Regions from separate parts of the Rhizobium sp. BK060 genome, predicted to be linked through region 1. Evidence: predicted binding sites of a transcription regulator. Region 1 holds the regulator's gene; each other region holds the start of a gene.
The links. The regulator LexA, encoded in region 1, represses DNA repair genes until DNA is damaged. The targets are predictions, from matches to a motif close to TGTTCNNNNTGTGTTCNG.
Positions count from the first base shown of each region.

Region 2: FHT71_RS24460 (2'-5' RNA ligase family protein) is a predicted target of LexA. The motif match lies at 4,002-4,019, and genes of this name have one in related genera.
Region 3: dnaE (DNA polymerase III subunit alpha) is a predicted target of LexA. The motif match lies at 4,279-4,296, and genes of this name have one in related genera.

Region 1 is NZ_JACHYW010000003.1:264,661-270,674, forward strand. It holds gene gltA (citrate synthase) at 1-619, opposite strand, end outside; gene lexA (transcriptional repressor LexA) at 2,034-2,750, opposite strand; gene FHT71_RS05070 (VOC family protein) at 2,950-3,831, shown strand; gene kdsA (3-deoxy-8-phosphooctulonate synthase) at 3,828-4,673, shown strand; gene FHT71_RS05080 (HAMP domain-containing methyl-accepting chemotaxis protein) at 4,697-6,014, opposite strand, start outside.
Region 2 is NZ_JACHYW010000026.1:77,208-83,221, forward strand. It holds gene FHT71_RS24430 (aminopeptidase) at 1-3, opposite strand, end outside; gene FHT71_RS24435 (glutathione S-transferase family protein) at 121-837, opposite strand; gene FHT71_RS24440 (MarR family transcriptional regulator) at 857-1,363, shown strand; gene ybaK (Cys-tRNA(Pro) deacylase) at 1,366-1,839, opposite strand; gene FHT71_RS24450 (ArsC family reductase) at 1,843-2,193, opposite strand; gene FHT71_RS24455 (succinylglutamate desuccinylase/aspartoacylase family protein) at 2,194-3,249, opposite strand; gene FHT71_RS24460 (2'-5' RNA ligase family protein) at 3,316-3,831, opposite strand; gene FHT71_RS24465 (methylated-DNA--[protein]-cysteine S-methyltransferase) at 4,126-4,689, shown strand.
Region 3 is NZ_JACHYW010000036.1:422-6,435, reverse strand. It holds gene FHT71_RS27795 (L,D-transpeptidase family protein) at 1-558, shown strand, start outside; gene dnaE (DNA polymerase III subunit alpha) at 561-4,058, opposite strand; gene FHT71_RS27785 (hypothetical protein) at 4,362-4,946, shown strand; gene FHT71_RS27780 (DUF5680 domain-containing protein) at 5,016-5,480, shown strand; partial or broken gene FHT71_RS27775 (ISNCY family transposase) at 5,623-6,014, shown strand, end outside.

The DNA.
Region 1 (6,014 bases):
AGGGAACTGCGAAGCACATGCGCAGGAAGTTCGAGGCGTAGTCGAGATCGTTCTTCGGGTAAACGAAGGGCTGGCCGATGTGATACTTGTAGGCCATGGCAGCGAGCGTCGGCATCTTGGCGATCATCCGCAGGCTTGCGACCATGCGCTGATGCGGATCGGTGATGTCGGTGGAATCATGGTAGAAGGCCGACAACGCGCCGACGCAGCCGCACATGACGGCCATCGGATGCGCGTCGCGGCGGAAGCCCGTGAAGAACCGGCTCATCTGCTCATGCACCATCGTGTGATGCGTGACGCGATAGTCGAAATCCTTCTTCTGGGCAGCGGTCGGCAGTTCTCCGTAGAGAAGCAGGTAGCAGACCTCGAGGAAGTCACCGTGCTCGGCAAGTTGCTCGATCGGATAACCGCGATGAAGCAATACGCCGGCATCACCATCGATATACGTGATTTTCGATTCACAGGATGCGGTCGAGGTGAAACCAGGATCGTACGTGAAGGAAGCCGTGTTCTTGTACAGGGCGCCGATATCGATGACATCAGGGCCAATCGTGCCGCTCTTGATGGCGAGATCGACTGATTTATCACCGATTTTCAGTGTTGCGCTTTGTTCCGTCATTCTGATCCTCCAAACTGGCGGTTGGCGCCATAAAAGCGCCATAGGGTTAAGCGTCGTCGACGATAGCTATATGATCGCGCGCCTAATGCCAAGTTACCGTGGTGCCATTTTGTGCATCGCAGTATCAACTTTTGGGCACTGCTGCGATGTACCCTGCGCATAGCAGAAGCTAATGATAATCCTTGGCTTTTCTGATTTCCGATTTTCCTTCAGATTTCAATCGATTATTGTTGCTTCAAGCCTCGAGAGCTTGCATTGTGGTTGCAAGGGCGGCTGTTTTTGGGCGCAGATGCATGCCGCGGTTGAAGCCATTTGAGGTGAGAAAGGCCGCTCCGGGCGCGGGTGCGCCTGCTCGTGCGGCAGAGCCTTATTTTCTCCGGCCTCAATCTACTCCCAAGCCTCCGCGCCTTCCGCACGCCGTCACTCGTTTCCTGGCCAACGCGGGGTACGACCGCGACTCTCGGCTGCTCATCGTGGTTTCAACGCGCTGTGGCAACGGAGATGGAACATGGGCGCTTTGTCCTGTTTTCTCCGGTCTTCCTCGGGACTGGCGCCGTCCTCTGGTTTGAGTTCGCAAGTGATCCGCCAGCAATCCGCCTGGGAGCATGGATTGTCGCGTCGGCCCTGATTGCGCTGGCGGCAGGCCAAGGCCGCCCGAAATCTTGCGCAGGCAGGGGTATTGGGTGTTCTGGGAATGCTTTTCGCCCAGTTCGAAACGCAGAGCAGGGCGACCGTCATATTGGATTCACCTGTAGCTACGACGATTACGGGCCGCGTCGAGCGTCGGGAAGGCGATGGCCGTGGCCGCTGGCGCGCTACATCATCTCGCTCTCGCTCTCGCAGACGCAGTCGCCCGGGACATTGTCATTGCCGAGGACGGCAGCCTTGTCGCGATTGTCAAAGGGCAAGTCCTTGCACCAAAAATCGACTCCATCCGACTGACTTCATCTTCGATCAATGGCGAAGGGTGCTCCACCGCGATCATTGGACGGCGTCGGCCCTGTTCGGCTGCGGGATAATAAAGGTGAAGCTCAACGTCTCTTCTCGGCAGCGGAACTGCGTAATGCTCGCAATGCGTTGCGTCAGGCTGCGATGGGCGCTACGAATCGCTTCGTATGCCTGAAAGGCGCCTGGTGCACCGCCACGCATGATAGCGGCTACGTCCTGACAATCGTCGAAAACCCTGTGTACTTCGGCGCTGCGTGCGACACCGCCGATATCGTCTGACGGAATGCCGGTCGGGTGCACTGCTATTCACCGGCGAAACCTTGCGCCGCTCGGGCACCGCTGAGATACGGATAGACGACCAGGGCACCCATCGTGACGACCTCGTATACCACGCATGATCGCCCCTGGATGCGGCATCGGGCATACAACTGTCGAAGCGGTACGTTTGACGACGAGCTGCCTGTCGTTAGTGATAACGGCGAATGAGGCCGACCAGCTTGCCCTGAACCTTGACGCGGTCGGGTCCGAAAATGCGCGTTTCATAAGCCGGGTTCGCGGCCTCAAGCGCAATGGAGGCGCCCTTGCGGCGGAAACGCTTGAGGGTCGCTTCCTCGTCATCGACGAGTGCGACGACGATGTCGCCGGCATTTGCCGTGCTGGCGTTGCGGATGATCACTGTGTCGCCGTCGAAGATGCCGGCTTCGATCATCGAGTCGCCCTTCACCTCAAGCGCATAGTGCTCGCCCGGGCCAAGCATGTCGGCCGGAACTGTAATGTCGTGGGTATTGTTCTGGATTGCCGAAATCGGCACGCCGGCAGCAATCCGCCCCATAACCGGTACGGAGGCCGAGCTGTCGTTGTCGGCATGCGCAGCCGGCTTCGGCGGCGCAACCGGCTGCGGCTTGCCGAGGCTGCCTTCGATAACGCTCGGCGAAAAGCCGCGGCGGGGCTGGAGGCTCGGATTATATGCCTCCGGCAGCTTGATGACCTCCAATGCGCGGGCCCGATTAGGCAGTCGGCGAATGAAGCCCCGTTCTTCGAGCGCAGTAATCAGCCGGTGGATGCCTGACTTGGACGCGAGATCCAAGGCGTCCTTCATTTCGTCGAAAGACGGAGGGACACCGGATTCCTTCATCCGCTCGTGAATGAAGAGAAGAAGCTCCTGTTGCTTGCGCGTCAGCATCGAAGTTGAACCCCAGAGTCGTGAAACAAAGCCAGAACAGACACTATATGTTCCATATGTGTTCCGCAAGTGCCTAAATTTTCATAAAACTTGCCTGCAACTTGCTCAGTTTTTGCGTCGCTTTTGAGTGAAAGCGTAGAAGGGGGTTGCATTGTTGCCTTGCCCGGCGCACATCTTCGCAAATTCCGGAGAGTTTGCCATGAGCGAAGCACATCCGCTGGACCACATCGTGCTGCCGGTCTCCAATATCGGACTTGCGCGCGAGCGCTTGGGAAAGCTGGGATTCACCGTCGCACCCGATGCCCGGCATCCTTTTGGAACCGAGAATGCCTGCATATTCTTCGCCGACGAAACATACCTGGAACCCTTAGGCGTCGCCAACGCGGAGCTGCACGAGGCGTCGGCGAAGAAAGGCAATGTCTTCACTGCGCGTGACCGGGCTTTCCGATTTCGATGCGGGGATGATGGTTTCTCGGCGGTGGTCTTTGCGACCACCGATGCTGATCGCGACCATGCCCGGTTCCTTGCCGAAAAGATCAATGGCGGCGAGATGCTGCAGTTCGAGCGGCCGATGAAGATGCCTGACGGCTCTCAGGCCACCGCTGCGTTCAAGCTCGCGTTCGCGGTCGATCTGCGGGCTCCGGATTTTTTCTTTTTCACGTGCCAACGCGTCAATCCGCTGCCGGCCGACCGTAGAGCGCTGCAAAAGCACGCAAATGGCGTGAGTGGGATCGCAGAGATCGTTCTTGGCGCGCCGGACCCAAAAGCATTTGCGCCATTTGTGCGTGCTGCGGCGCACGGCCTCCCGGTGACCAACGAGGCCTTTGGCGCGAGTGTGACAACTCCGAACGCCAGAGTGAGCGTTCTCTCCCCAGATGGATTGGATGCCTACTTCGATATTCCGGCACCGAATGATCGCGGCCTGCGTGGCGTCGCCATTGTCTTCAAGGTCAGTGATCTCGCCGTGACAGAAGCGCATTTGGCTGCTAACGGGATGACTTATACGCGCAAGAATAATCGAATTCTGGTGAAGGCGGCGCCCGGACAGGGCGCGCTCTTCGCCTTCGAGGAGAAACGATGAGCCAGACAAATTCCGAAGTCGTGATCGGCGAAGGCGCCGGCCGCGTCACCTTTTCGAATGCCGGCAAGCTGTCCCTGATTGCCGGGCCTTGCCAGATGGAGAGCCGCGACCATGCCTTCATGGTCGCCGGTGTATTGAAGGAACTCTGCGACAAGCTTGGTCTCGGCCTCGTCTATAAGTCCTCGTTCGACAAGGCGAACCGCACCTCGCTGTCGGCGCAGCGCGGCATAGGTCTTGAACAGGCGCTGGAGGTCTTTTCGGACCTCAAGAAGGAATACGGCTTTCCGGTTCTGACCGACATCCATACCGAGGAGCAGTGCGCCGAGGTGGCGACGGTCGTCGACGTCCTGCAGATCCCGGCCTTCCTGAGCCGTCAAACCGATCTGTTAGTGGCAGCCGCGAAGACCGGCCGAGCCGTTAACGTCAAGAAGGGACAGTTCCTGGCGCCTTGGGACATGAAGAACGTTCTCAACAAGCTGAACTCGACGGGAAACCCGAATATTCTGCTTTGCGAACGCGGCGCCTCGTTCGGCTACAACACACTGGTTTCCGACATGCGTTCGCTGCCAATCATGGCGGCGATGGGTGCTCCAGTCGTTTTCGATGCGACGCATTCGGTGCAGCAGCCGGGCGGGCAGGGCGGTTCGAGCGGCGGCCAGCGCGAATTCGTGGAGACGCTGGCACGGGCAGCCGTTGCGGTTGGCGTCGCCGGTGTCTTCGTAGAAACGCACGAAGATCCTGACAATGCGCCATCCGACGGGCCGAACATGGTCTATTTGAAGGATATGCCGCGGCTGCTCGAAAAGCTGCTGGCCTTCGACGTGATTGCAAAGGCCGCCTGAAACCGGCAGACGGGTGTCGGCCGTCAACCGGCGAGCGCCATCCTTTTGTGGGAGGCATATCCCATGGTCGCGGACTGTCCCGTTTCGTCGAGACAGAAACGGGACAGCAGGTGATTGAGGCGCACCGCCTCGTCGCCCAGCTCTCGGCAGGCGGCGCTGGTTTGCTCGACCATCGCCGCGTTCTGTTGCGTGACACTGTCCATCGTGTTGATGGCGGCATTGACTTCCAGGAGCGCGGTGGTTTGTTCGGAGGAAGAACGCACGATCCCCTCGATCAGCGCCGTGACCTTGAGAATCTGCTGATCGATATTGCTGAGCGCTTCGCCTGTGCGGTTGACAAGGCCGACGCCTGCTGAAACCTGGCTGGAAGAGGTCTCGATCAACTGTTTGATTTCTTTCGCCAGATTGGCGGAGCGACCGGCAAGGTCGCGCACTTCCTGTGCAACGACGGCAAAGCCCTTTCCGGCATCACCTGCGCGGGCGGCCTCCACTCCGGCATTCAGTGCGAGGAGGTTGGTCTGGAAGGCGATTTCGTCGATGACGTTGATGATCTGGCCGATCTGTGCGGATGATGTCTCGATCTTCTCCATCGCGGCCACCGCCTCGTGCACGACGGTCGCCGAGTAGCTTGCGCTTTCCTTGGTCGCCGTCATCATCGCGTTCGCTTCGTTGGCCCGTTCCGATGAATTCTTGACGGTGACCGTGATCTGGTCGAGCGCCGAGGCTGCTTGCTCCAGTGAGGCGGCCTGATGTTCCGTTCGCCGGGCCAGATCATCCGTGCTCGACGCGATTTCGCTCGAGCCAGTCCCTACCGTATTCGTGACGGCTGAGATTTCTTTCATTGCGCCGGAAAGCGTACGGATGCTCGAGTTGAACTCCTCGCGCAGCTTTTCATAGGTCGCTTCGAAGGGCTCGCTGAGTTGGACAGAGAGGTCGCCGCCCGAAAGGCGCTCCAGACCGCGGCTCAGACTGGTGATGACGCGCTCGCGGGCAGCTTCCTCGTCTGCCTTGGTGGCGGCGAGCGCCGCATCGCGCTGTGTCTGGACCTGGCGTTCGGCATCCTGGCGCTCACGGATATTGTTCCGTTCCTCGGCGGCTTCGCGGAACACGGAGACGGCGCGCGCCATCTCGCCGATTTCGTCGGCGCGGCGGCTGAAGGGCACTTCCTTCGAATAATCGCCGGCGGCAAGGATCGCCATATAGTCGCGCATTGCTGAGAGCGGCACGACAGCGCGTCGACGGAAGACGTAAAGGCCGCCGAGCAACAGGAAAAACGAGACAGCTGCTGCCGCGAGCGTGATGGTGGAGAGGATGCGGGTCTGTTCGGCGGCATCCTTTTCG
Region 2 (6,014 bases), on a different contig from region 1:
CATGATCAGTCACTCCTCGAACAAAACGGATTGGCCGGTAGACTTAGACCCCTTTGCGGCGAAATTGAAGCTCACTTGTCGACCGATGGCGCTCTTTGCCGCCATCGGTCTATACCGGGATCAGGCGACCGAAACGGATGGCTGCTGCAACAGCACCGCGTCGTGACGTTTCAGGAAGGCCATCAGCCGGTCGGCATAGTCCGGTCCGGCCGCAGCCTTCACACTCGGTCTTTCGGACAATGCTGTCCGCCAGGCCTGGACGCTGGGCAGGCCGGCAAGAATGCCGCTGTCACCGATGGCGTCAAAGACGTCGAAGTACCGAAAGATCGGCGCAAATACGGCATCGACCATGCTGAAGCTATCGCCCGCGAAGTACGGACCACTCCTCAGTTCCGTTTCGATGGTCGCGAACTTCGATGCGAGCACCTGCCGTTTCGCCTCCAGCTGCATGCGGTCTTGCGTCGTTTCGTAGACCCAGAGGTCGGACAGGATCGAAGAGCCGAACTCCATCCAGCCGCGGTGACGGGCGCGGGTAAGCGCGTCGGCCGGATGAAGGCGGTGACCGTCCTGCGTCTCTTCCAGATACTCACAGATGACGCTGCTTTCGAAGAGGATGTCTTGGTTGCCGTCGCTGTGGCGAATGCAAAGCAGAGGCACCTTGCCCAACGGCGAGATCTCGAGAAACCAGCGAGGCTTGTCGGCGAGATCGATGTTCACGCGCTCGAAGGGCACTCCCTTTTCCGCAAGCGCGATCGCGGCGCGCTGGACGTAAGGGCAAAGGTGGTGGCTGACAAGCAGCAGAGCCGAACCGGATGTTTGGATAGGCAAATGATCCATGGCGCAATCTCCATTGTAGATGCAATTGCATATAATAGTCGTTGCGCGAGAATTCAAGATAGATGTAGATGCATATATGAATGAAAAACAGAACGATGCGACGCCCTCCGATGCGGTGACCGATGCCTGGATCGGGCTGATGCGCGCCCAGCAGCGGCTGCTCGGCCAGATCGAGGCGGATCTCAAATCAGCCGGACTTCCGCCGCTTAGTTGGTACGATGTGCTCTGGGAACTCGTGCGGTCGCCGCAGGGCAGGTTGCGGCCGTTCGAAATCGAAGAGCGCACACTGCTTGCCCAATACAATCTTTCGCGCCTGATCGATCGTCTCGAGAAGGCGGGGCTGGTGCAGCGCGAAACCTTTGATCAGGATGGACGCGGACAATGGGTGGTCGTTACCGAGGACGGCCGTTCCCTGCAGAAGCGCATGTGGCAAGTCTATGCCAAAGCCATCGAGGACAATTTCGGCGCCAAACTGAGCACGGCCGATGCTGCGGCACTCACCTCTTTGCTGGCGCGCTTCAGCTAAGACTAGGCAATGAGGGGTGCCGCTGCAGCCTTCAGCGTCTTCAACGCGTCTTTCGGGTCAAGCCGAACCTGCAGCCCGCGTTGCCCGCCATTGATGTAGACGTGCGTTTCCGTCAGCGCTGCCTCTTCGATTGCCGTCGGGACGAGCTTCCTTTGTCCAAAAGGGCTGATGCCGCCGACGTGGTAGCCTGTCAGGCGCTCGGCATAGGCGGGCTTCATCATGTTGGCGGACTTTCCGCCAAAGGCGCTTGCGAGCTTCTTCATGCTGACCTCGCGATCCGACGGCACGACGACGCAGACGGCCTTGCCGTCGACCTCCGCCATCAGCGTCTTCAACACGCGATGCGGCTCCTCGCCAAGTGCTTCCGCAGCCTGCAGGCCGACTCGTTCTGCATTCGGGTCGTAGTCGTAGCTATGGACCGTGAAGGCAATCCCGGCCTTGCTGAGAACCTGCGTGGCGCGCGTGGTTTTGGACATCAATCAGGCCTTGAAGAAGCTGCCGTAGGTCTCGGGCTTGAAGCCGATGAGCAACTTTCCGTCCGCCTCGATAACCGGCCGCTTGATCATCGATGGCTGCTCCAGCATCAGCGCGATCGCCTTGCCCTCGTCGAGATTTTCGCGCTCGGCCTCAGGCCGCTTGCGAAAGGTCGTGCCAGCCCGGTTAAGCACCGTTTCCCACCCGGCTTCCTTTGTCCAGGCCTGCAGGTGTGCGCGATCGATTCCGACGGCCTTGTAGTCATGAAACCGGTAGGCGACGTTATGCTCTTCCAGCCAGTTGCGGGCCTTCTTCATCGTGTCGCAGTTCTTGATGCCGTATATGGTGACGGTCACTTAGTTCTCCAGCGTTCCAGGCTTGCGTGTCGCCTTGCTGGCGGTCTTGCAAGCAATCTTCATCATGTCGGCGCCGCGACGAACGAGCCGTTGAGAGCTGCGCATCACAATCAGGCCAGCCTGCGGCGCACGAATCTCGACGCTGCCGTCAGCCATGCCGGGGCGGGTGATCAACGTGGCAAGCACATCGCCTTCGCCAACCCATTCGCCGATATTGCGATGGAACAGGACCGTGCCGGCCTCCGGCGCACGGACCATCTCGATATTGTCGAGCGGGACGGCGGGGCCATCGAAAGCGGGCAGCGAGACGGTAACATCGATTGCGCCGCGGCTCGCCAGAAACTTCCACAATCCCTCGGCATCGTTCTTTGCCATGTCAGGATAGACATCACGGCGGCCGCGAAGCTCGACGGTTACAGACAGCTTGCCGGGCAAGCGCGACTGCTTCTCCGACGTCTCGCATTTCCAGGCAAAACCGACGGCCTCCTCGAAGGCGGAACTCTCGCCGTCGGACAGAAGAACGGCTTCCATCTCCATCGCGGAGGCCAGGTCGGCCGCCTCAGGCCAGAACGCCTCGTCGATGTAGGCATACTGCAGTGATTCATCATCGCAATGCAGGTCGATTACCAGATCGCAGCCGAGCGCCATGTGCAGCAGCTGGCGCTTCAGTTTGTCGACGGCCGAAAGGCGCTCGAGGTTCTCAAGCAGTCCGTCGCGATCCTTCACCGAGATCAGCGGAAATTCGCGGTTGAAGTTGGTGCGTGATCCAAGATCGAACCGGCCTTGGAGTTCGCCGAAATGAGACTGGGCCGCACCGATCGGGTTGGCATGCGGGACGACAATGATGTCGCTTCTGATTTGGCCTGCACTTTCGGACTGGCGCAATTTTTCGCACAGAAAGTGCATCAGGGCCGTGCCCGGCAGTTCGTTGGCGTGCAGAGCGGCCTGAATATAGACCTTCGGTGCCGCTGGATCGCCGCCCTTGAAACGGAGAACGGGCAGCCGCCAGTCGACACCCGCCGTGTCGCCCGCAATGATGATCTCGGACGTATTCATGTCGTTCTCCGCTTCATGCCGTCGTCGCAGGAGCTTTAAGCGACTTCAATAGCCCGAGGCAAGCCGTTATCCTCGCGCCCGCAGTGGCCAACGATCGACAAACTCGTAGCCCTGTTCGCCCGGGCGATTGCGGAGTAGCACGAATTCGCGCGCAGCGACGACCACGGGTTTCTGCAGAGTGACGCGGGGCATCACCTCGCTATCGTAGAGCAGCGTCGCATGTGGCTGAAGGTTCCGATTTATTCTGGCGTCTTCTCCGAGATTGCCCATCTGCACATGTAGCTGCCGCAGCAGCTCCCGGCCGCCGTTGCCGCTCAGCACGATGGCGTTTCGCCGCGACTTCCTGAAGGTCGCGACATGATCGAAGGATAGTTCGAACTGGCAGGTGTCGATGGCACTGGCGGTCCGACAGGCCGCGAAGATCACTGCATCTGAAATCCGCGCGCTCTGTTCGACGTTGTAGAGCGAGACATGCAGAAGCTCGGGTGGGACGCGGCGAGGCGAAGGGAAGGTGATCCAGCTGCAGCCGCCTTTGGATCTCCAGGTATTCGCAAAGCGATCGTCCGTCCGGCAAAATCGCAAAGAAGAGATTCTCCTTGTCGAAGCGTGATGCGCGCGGGCTGATTTTCGGGGAAGCGAACTCGAAGGATACCTGTAGGCTCTGTTCGTGCATGACCAGCTGCCGGGGCATTCGCCCGGCCTTTTCGTTCTCCAGGGAATGTGGGGATCGTATCATCTGATCTTGAAAGCATAAGAACAAACAGAGGGCATTTATCGTGAGTCGCGGCGGTAGCGTTTGGTGCTGCGCAAGAAACGGGTTGAATTCAGCGCTCGGCTGCACGATTTTCAGGGTGATCCAGCATGGAGGCAGTGACGATGAAACAGGCAACGCACCACTATCTGATCTTCGAAACCGTCGGCGGCTTCTGCGGCATTGCCTGGAACGCGAGCGGCATCACGCGGTTCCAATTGCCGACGTCGAGCGCAGATTCGACCGAGCGCCTTCTCCTGCGTCGCATTCCGGGCGCCGAGCCCGCGACGCCAACGCCCGCCATCACAGACGCGGTAGCGGCGGTAAGGCGCTATTTCCAGGGAGAGCCGACGGACTTCTCGGCCATCAAGCTCGACCTCACTGGCCAAGACCCCTTCTTCAAACAAATCTATAATGCCGCGCGGCAGGTCGGCTGGGGCCACACGACGACTTATGGCGCTCTTGCAAAGCAACTCGGCGCCGGGGCGGAGGCGGCGCGCGATGTCGGCCAGGCGATGGCGAAAAATCCGGTGGCGTTGATCATCCCGTGCCATCGTGTACTTGCGGCCGGAAACAAGATCGGCGGCTTTTCCGCACCGGGCGGTTCGTCATCGAAGCAGAGGATGCTCGAACTTGAGGGCGTCAGCATGGCGCCGCCGAAACCAGCGCAGCAGTCCCTCGATTTTTGATCGGATTGTCGGGCGGGTCTTGATCTCAAGCAAGGGAGCTATCGTTCGCTTCCGGAGCGCCGCACGTCTCAAAGAGGATCGATCGCACCCAGCGGTGGCCGGGATCGCGATGCGTGCGCTCGTGCCAGACCGCGAGCTTGCTGAGGCCGGGGAGATTGACTGGAGGTTCAGACATTGCGAGCCCGTCGCCGTCCGCCACCAGGCGGAACCGGCAGAAGATCTCGCGAAGACGAAACCGAATCCGATGATCAACGGTCATCAGGATTGGCTGGACGGCCCGGCAGGTGCCGCCCGCCGGAAGGCCAAAAAAATAGGACGCGCGGACTGTGCCCGTTAGAGCGCTGTTGCGTCCAAGAGGAACGGATTCACTGAATCCCAACGGCGCCAGAAAACATGCGCGGCAGCGACCAGATAGAGGCAATCCATGCGACCGAGGCCGCGCTACCGTCTTCCGCGCTGCCGCCCTAATCCGTGCGGTGCTTGGCGCGGAAGAACCACCCGAAATACAGACAGACAAGAAAGAGCACAGTGGATCGTGCCGCGTAGGGCGCTAAGCTGAGTCGACTGGACGGCATTGGCCCACATCAGCGGGATCGGGATCTTCGCCAGGTAGAAGTAGAATTGCGTGCCGCTGCTGACAAAGAACGCGCCGGCGAGGAATTTGCAGTACTCGCGGTATCGCACCGCAACGTAGAGCATCGGCAGCCCGATAACCATGATTGCGGCGACATGATAGGGAAGTATGGCTCCTCCTCGGACGGCCACTTGCCGCCAGCCTCTTCGCTTGTATATGCTGAATTTGTCAAACAAGTCACGCAAGGACGGGCAGCGGTTCGCAGAGGATGTGGCTCGGCTGCTCGCACCTTGGGACGTTCCGCCCATCGCCGCCCGGCTTTACGGGCATCTGCGTCTTTGCCCCAGCCCGTCAGCCTCGACCAGATCACCGAGGACCTTGGGATCAGCAAGAGCAGCGCAAGGTTGGCAGCGCGATTGTTGGAGGGCTACGCGCTTGCGCGTCGCCACAGCGCGCGTGGAACAAAGCGCGCTTTACGCCCGTGGCCGACGATTACGAAGCCATGATCGGGCAACAGAACCGGCTACTCGACGCAGTGGCCGAGCGGCTGGCGGCCGGAGCCGGAATCGTTCCGCCCAGGAAGTAGAAACGCACGTCTCGAGGAGATGGCTGAATCCTATCGGGTGATGTGCGGCGCGCCATGGAAGGCGCCATGCGCCGCCGGAAGCTGCGTCGCCGACCGCGATGAGAGGCGAAATCTCGCGGCGACGTCCCATGCGGACGAGTCAATAGCATGGACCGGGAGAGGGAA
Region 3 (6,014 bases), on a different contig from region 1:
GAGCTCGGATTTGCCGCAGGTGGACCCGACGGCTTGCTCGGCTCGGCAACGCTGCAGGCGATCAGCGATTTCAAATTGAAATATCCGGTTGAGCCCACGGCAGACAAGTCACCAACGAGTGACGCACTCACCAAGGCGGTTTATGCCGCGGCCGGGAAGGGAACGCCGCCGAACGGCGTCATCATGATCCGCCAAGGTTTCCAGCCTGTTCTTGAAGCGCCGATCTCGATCGAGAACCCTCGCCTTGCCCTCGGCACGCATTTCTTGATGGCACGCAGTATCGATTTCGAAACCGGCTCGGCAGACTGGATGGGTGCGACGCTTCCAAATACACTCTCGCGCGCAACCATGACGCGGCTTGGAATCAGCAGCCTCGAGAGCTCAATCATATCAGGCACGCCGATCGCCAATGCTCTGAGCCGTATCGATATTCCCGATGAGACGCGGCGAAAAATCGACGCCATGCTGACCCCCGGCTCGACACTGACGATTTCCGACACCGGCCTCGGACTCGAGACCGGCAACGGAACCGACTTCATTACCCTAACAAGGGGCTGACGTCAGACCAACTCGACGTCAACGACGCCAGGTGCCGCACGAAGGGCCGCGGCAATCTCGGGCGTGATGCGATATTTTTGCGGAAGCTCGACTTCCACCTCGCGTTTGCCCTCCTCCTTAATCACGATGAAGGAGACGAGGCCATCACCCTTGGCATTGAGGTGCGCCGCGACCGCGCGAAGCGGCCCGGAATCGCGCACGTAGACGCGCAGAGCCTTCTGCATCTGCAGAGACTTCTCCTCAAGCGACTGTATGGTCTGCAGCCGAAGGCCGACACCTTCCGGCCGCTCCTCCCCGGTCGCGGTGATCACGAAGGACTTTCCGGATTCCAGCACATCGCGGTACTGGTTCAGCATCTCGGAAAACAGCACGGCTTCGAACTGACCGGATGAATCCGAAAACACGATGATGCCCATCTTGTTGCCGGTCCTCGTCTTGCGCTCCTGCTTGGAAATGACGGTGCCCGCAAGGCGTCCGTTGCTTGCTCCCTGCTTCACTGCCGCCGAAAACTCGGCGAAGGTCTGCACGCGCATCTTCTGCAGAATGTTTTGGTAGCTATCGAGCGGATGCGCGGTCAGGTAGAAGCCAAGGACCTGGAACTCCTTAAGCAGCTTCTCGGAGGCCAGCCACGGCGAAAACGGCGGCAGCGAGATTTTCTCGGGGCCTGACGAAAGAGCGCTGCCGAAGATATCCGACTGGCCGCTCAGCTTGTTTTCGTGTGCACGCTGGGCATAGCCCATGATCCGGTCGAGACCACCTGCCAGTTGCGCGCGATCGAGCCCAAAGCAATCGAAAGCACCGGCGAAGATCAGGCTTTCCAGCACGCGGCGGTTTACCTGTCGCGGATCGATGCGCAGGCAGAAATCTTCAAGGCTCGCGAATGGAGTGTCGCCACGAACCTCAACGATATGATCGACAGCCGATTCGCCGACACCCTTCAGCGCCGCCAGCGCATAATAGATCCTGTTGTCGCCGGTTTCGAAGTGGCGAAACGAAGTCTGCACCGAGGGTGGGATCACCTCGATGTCGAGGCGCTTGGCGTCCTGGCGGAAGTCGTTGACCTTTTCGGTGTTCGACATATCAAGCGTCATCGACGCGGCGAGGAACTCGACCGGATAATGCGCCTTCATGTAGGCGGTCTGATAGGAGACGATCGCGTAGGCGGCGGCGTGCGACTTGTTGAAGCCGTAGTTCGCGAACTTCGCCAGAAGCTCGAAGATGTTGTCGGCCTGCGGCTTCGACACTCCGTTCTTCACGGCACCATCGACGAAGCGCTCGCGCTGTTGGTCCATCTCGGCCTTGATCTTCTTACCCATGGCGCGGCGCAGAAGGTCGGCCTCGCCAAGCGAGTAGCCGGACAGGACCTGGGCGATCTGCATCACCTGCTCCTGGTAGACGATAACCCCCTGCGTTTCCTTCAGCAGGTAGTCGATCGTCGGATGGATCGATTCTATTTCTTCCTCGCCGTGCTTGCGGGCGTTGTAGGTCGGGATGTTCTCCATCGGACCGGGGCGATAAAGCGCCACGAGCGCGATGATGTCCTCGATGCAGTCTGGTCTCATGCCGATCAGCGCCTTGCGCATGCCCGCACTTTCAACCTGGAACACGCCGACCGTTTCGCCGCGCGAGAGCATTTCGTAGGTCTTCTTGTCGTCGAGCGGGATCGAAGCGAGATCCACCTTGATGCCGCGTTTGGCGACAAAATCGACGGCGACCTTCAGCACCGTCAGCGTCTTCAGGCCGAGGAAGTCGAACTTGACGAGGCCGGCTTGCTCGACCCACTTCATGTTGAACTGGGTGACCGGCATGTCGGAACGCGGATCGCGATACATCGGCACCAGCTTCGACAGCGGGCGGTCGCCGATGACGATACCGGCGGCGTGCGTCGAGGCGTGGCGGTAAAGGCCCTCGATTTTCTGGGCGATATCGAGCAGGCGCGCGACGACCGGCTCCTTGCCGGCCTCCTCCTGCAGCTTCGGCTCTTCCTCAATCGCCTTCGACAGTGGCGTGGGATTGGCTGGGTTGTTGGGAACCAGCTTGCAGATCTTGTCGACCTGACCGTAGGGCATTTCCAGCACACGGCCGACGTCGCGCAGTGCCGCGCGCGCCTGCAGCGAACCGAAGGTGATGATCTGCGCCACCTGCTCGCGGCCGTATTTGCGCTGCACGTAGCGGATCACCTCTTCGCGGCGATCCTGGCAGAAGTCGATATCAAAGTCGGGCATCGAAACGCGTTCCGGATTGAGAAAGCGTTCGAAGAGCAGCGAGAAACGCAGCGGATCGACGTCGGTAATCGTCAGCGCGTAGGCAACCAGAGAGCCCGCACCCGAGCCACGACCCGGACCGACGGGAATGTCATGCTGCTTTGCCCATTTGATGAAGTCCGAAACGATGAGGAAGTAGCCCGGAAACTTCATGCGTTCGATAACGCTGAGCTCGAATTCCAGGCGCTCGCGGTAGTCCTTCTCCTCGTAGCCGGGCGACATGCCGAGCGTGGCGAGGCGATTGTCCAGCCCTTCCTCTGCCTGCCGGCGCAGTTCGAGCGCCTCTTCGCGTTCCGCTTCCTCGGGATCGGCCGTGGCGCCCGTGAAGCGCGGCAGGATCGGCTTGCGCGTCTTGAGTATGAACGAGCAGCGGCGCGCGATCTCGATGGTATTTTCCAACGCTTCCGGCAGATCCGCAAACAGCTTCGCCATCTCGGCGCGGCTCTTTAGGTAGTGATCGGGCGTCAGGCGGAACCGCGTATCGTCCGAAACGATGGCGTTGTGGGCCACCGCCATCAGGGCGTCGTGGGCATCATAGTCGTCGCGCGTCGGGAAGAATGCTTCGTTGGTGGCGACCAGCGGCAAATCACACTCATAGGCAAGACCGATCACCTTCTGCTCATGGCGTTTGTCATAGGTGCCATGACGTTGCAGTTCGACATACAGTCGGTCGCCGAAATGCCGCTTCAGCAGCAGAAGGCGTGCTTCCGCCTGAGCTGTATGGCCGTCCTTCAGCGCCATATCGATCGGCCCCGTCAAGGCACCGGTCAGAGCAATTAGGCCGTCGGTTCCGATCTCATCGAGCCAAGAGGCACAAATGTGTATCGACTGACCGCCCTCACCGCCGAGATAGGCCCGACTGACGAGATCCACCAGCCGCTCGTAGCCGGCCTCGGTCGCAGCCAACAGTACCAAAGACGGGAGCTTGACGAGCGCCTGCTGGCCGCCACGCCGTTCCGTCTCCAGGCCGTCTTCCATGTCGATCGAGACCTGGCAGCCAATAATCGGCTGCAGTCCTTCATCCACCGCTTTCTGAGAAAACTCGAGGGCGACGAATAGGTTGTTGGTGTCGGTGATCGCGATCCCCGGTTGGCTATCGCCCGACGCCTTGTAGAGGATCTTCTTTAGCGGCAGCGCGCCTTCAAGCAGCGAATAGGCCGAGTGGACCCGAAGGTGAACGAAGCCGGGCGTACCGCCGATGAAACCGCTTACCGCGTCTTTCTCCGCACCCGCCATGACATGCCTTCCGATCACCTGAATCAATCAGAGCTATTCTCAGCATTGAGGGGTCGATGTCCAGAGAAGGGAAGCGTTCAGTCCGCATGGCGGTCATGCGGTCCCCGTAATTCTTACATTGCCATGCAGATCAGCGAGAAGCTGGCAACGAACATTGCGATGGAGGTGAATGCTGCGATATCACGGATCATGTCAGTCATTTGGCTCTCCTGTTCTCTTATGTTTTTATTTTGTTCTCCTAGTGTTCTATTGTCAACAGGATTCTTTTCCGCTCTGCTGGCGGTGTGGCGACGGGAGAAAAGCATGTTTAAGTTTGTATTAATTGCTGGATTGGCTTTATCGGCGGCGTTTACTGCCAATGCCGAGCAGATTGATGCTGCGCGCATCGTCGATGCTGCGACCGGTGATTGGGATGGCGACGGGGGAATGGATCTTGCACTGTTAGTCGCGCCAGCAGGCAGCGCCAGCGACGACCAGATCGGCATATACATCTATCTTCGCGACAGCGACCACGAGCTCTTGCGACTTTCGCTGAGTGCGCCAAACAAGATTTGGGGCAGCACCAGCGCTGAGGGCGTCTTCGGACAGGAACCGTCGTTGAAAGCCGTCGGCAAATCCTCGATCGCCGTACACTCACAAAACAGCGCCATCGGCCGTGATCGCTGGGACCAGACGCTGACGGTTGCCTATCGGAACAAGCAGTTTGTCGTCGGCGGCTTCACCTACAATCACTACGACACGCTCGACCCCAATGCCGGCGGTTCCTGCGACTACAACGCCTTGACCGGCAAGCTGCAGAAGAACGGCAAGGACGTCAAAGCCGAACCCCGCACCATACCGATCGCCCAGTGGAAGGACGACACAGGACAAGCAATCTGCGGGCAATAGCTTTGTTCCTATTTTGTTCTTTACAATTGGCACCATTATTGAGAGGCTGCCGAGCGGGAGGGCGAAGATATGGATATCGCCGAATTGAACCGCTTTATCGTCGAGGCCAAGGCCAATACCTATGTCGGCGGTGGAATTCCTTCGTCTGCCTGCCGGACGGGATCGCATGACATCGGCTATCAGCGCGGCCCGTGGCGCTATCTCGACAGCTACTTCGGCGGAACGGATTTCGCGGGGCAGGAAGTGGTGTGGCTGGACAGCGAACCGATCTGGGCGATGAACTATTTCGGCCGCATCGTTGAGCATTCGCTGATCGACGGAGAGCGAGCGGGGACCGTCATCAAGGCTGCGCTGTCGAAAATGTATGCCGAATACCGACGCTTTCTCGGCGGCATGGAATTCGAGCATGCCTTCGGTTTCTATGCCGATCAAAGCACCGGCGACTGCAGCCATTTCAGCGGCCGCGAAGTAATCGTCGTGAACGAGCGCCGGGCTTACGAACTCGATTATCAAGGTGGGCTCATCCACTCCTAGCTAGCGCCCGTCCGTAAACGGTAAACTGCTGAAATTATTAGATGAATCGTGATATCTGCGCGGGCAAAGCCCGGCGGTTTCAGGTATACTTTAGATCAAGCTACTGATTCTAAAGACAAACCCGTAACCGCCGGAGCCGACAATGCGCCAAGAACGCACGGTCCAAGCCAGTGTATTCGATCTTTTCGCGAACACGAGATCGGTCGTGAACTGAAGGCGATGTCGCAATGGCTGGATGATGATCGCGATCTGCTCGGGCTGGTGACGCGGGACCTGCGCCGGCATGGTCTCAAGGAGACCGGTCGCGAGGGGCTGCCGGCCGAGGGCTGTGCCTCAAGCAGCATCGCCAGTTGAGTTATCAGGAACTGGCCTTCCATCTCGAAGACTCCGCCTCGTTTCGGGCGCCTTTGCCCGGCTGCCGTGGGGGTGGATTCCGAAGAAGTCGGCCTTGCACAAGACGATCAGCGCGATCCGGGCGCAAACCTTTGAAAAGATCAACCAGGTGCTACTGGCGAGCGCCCGGCAGGAGAGGCT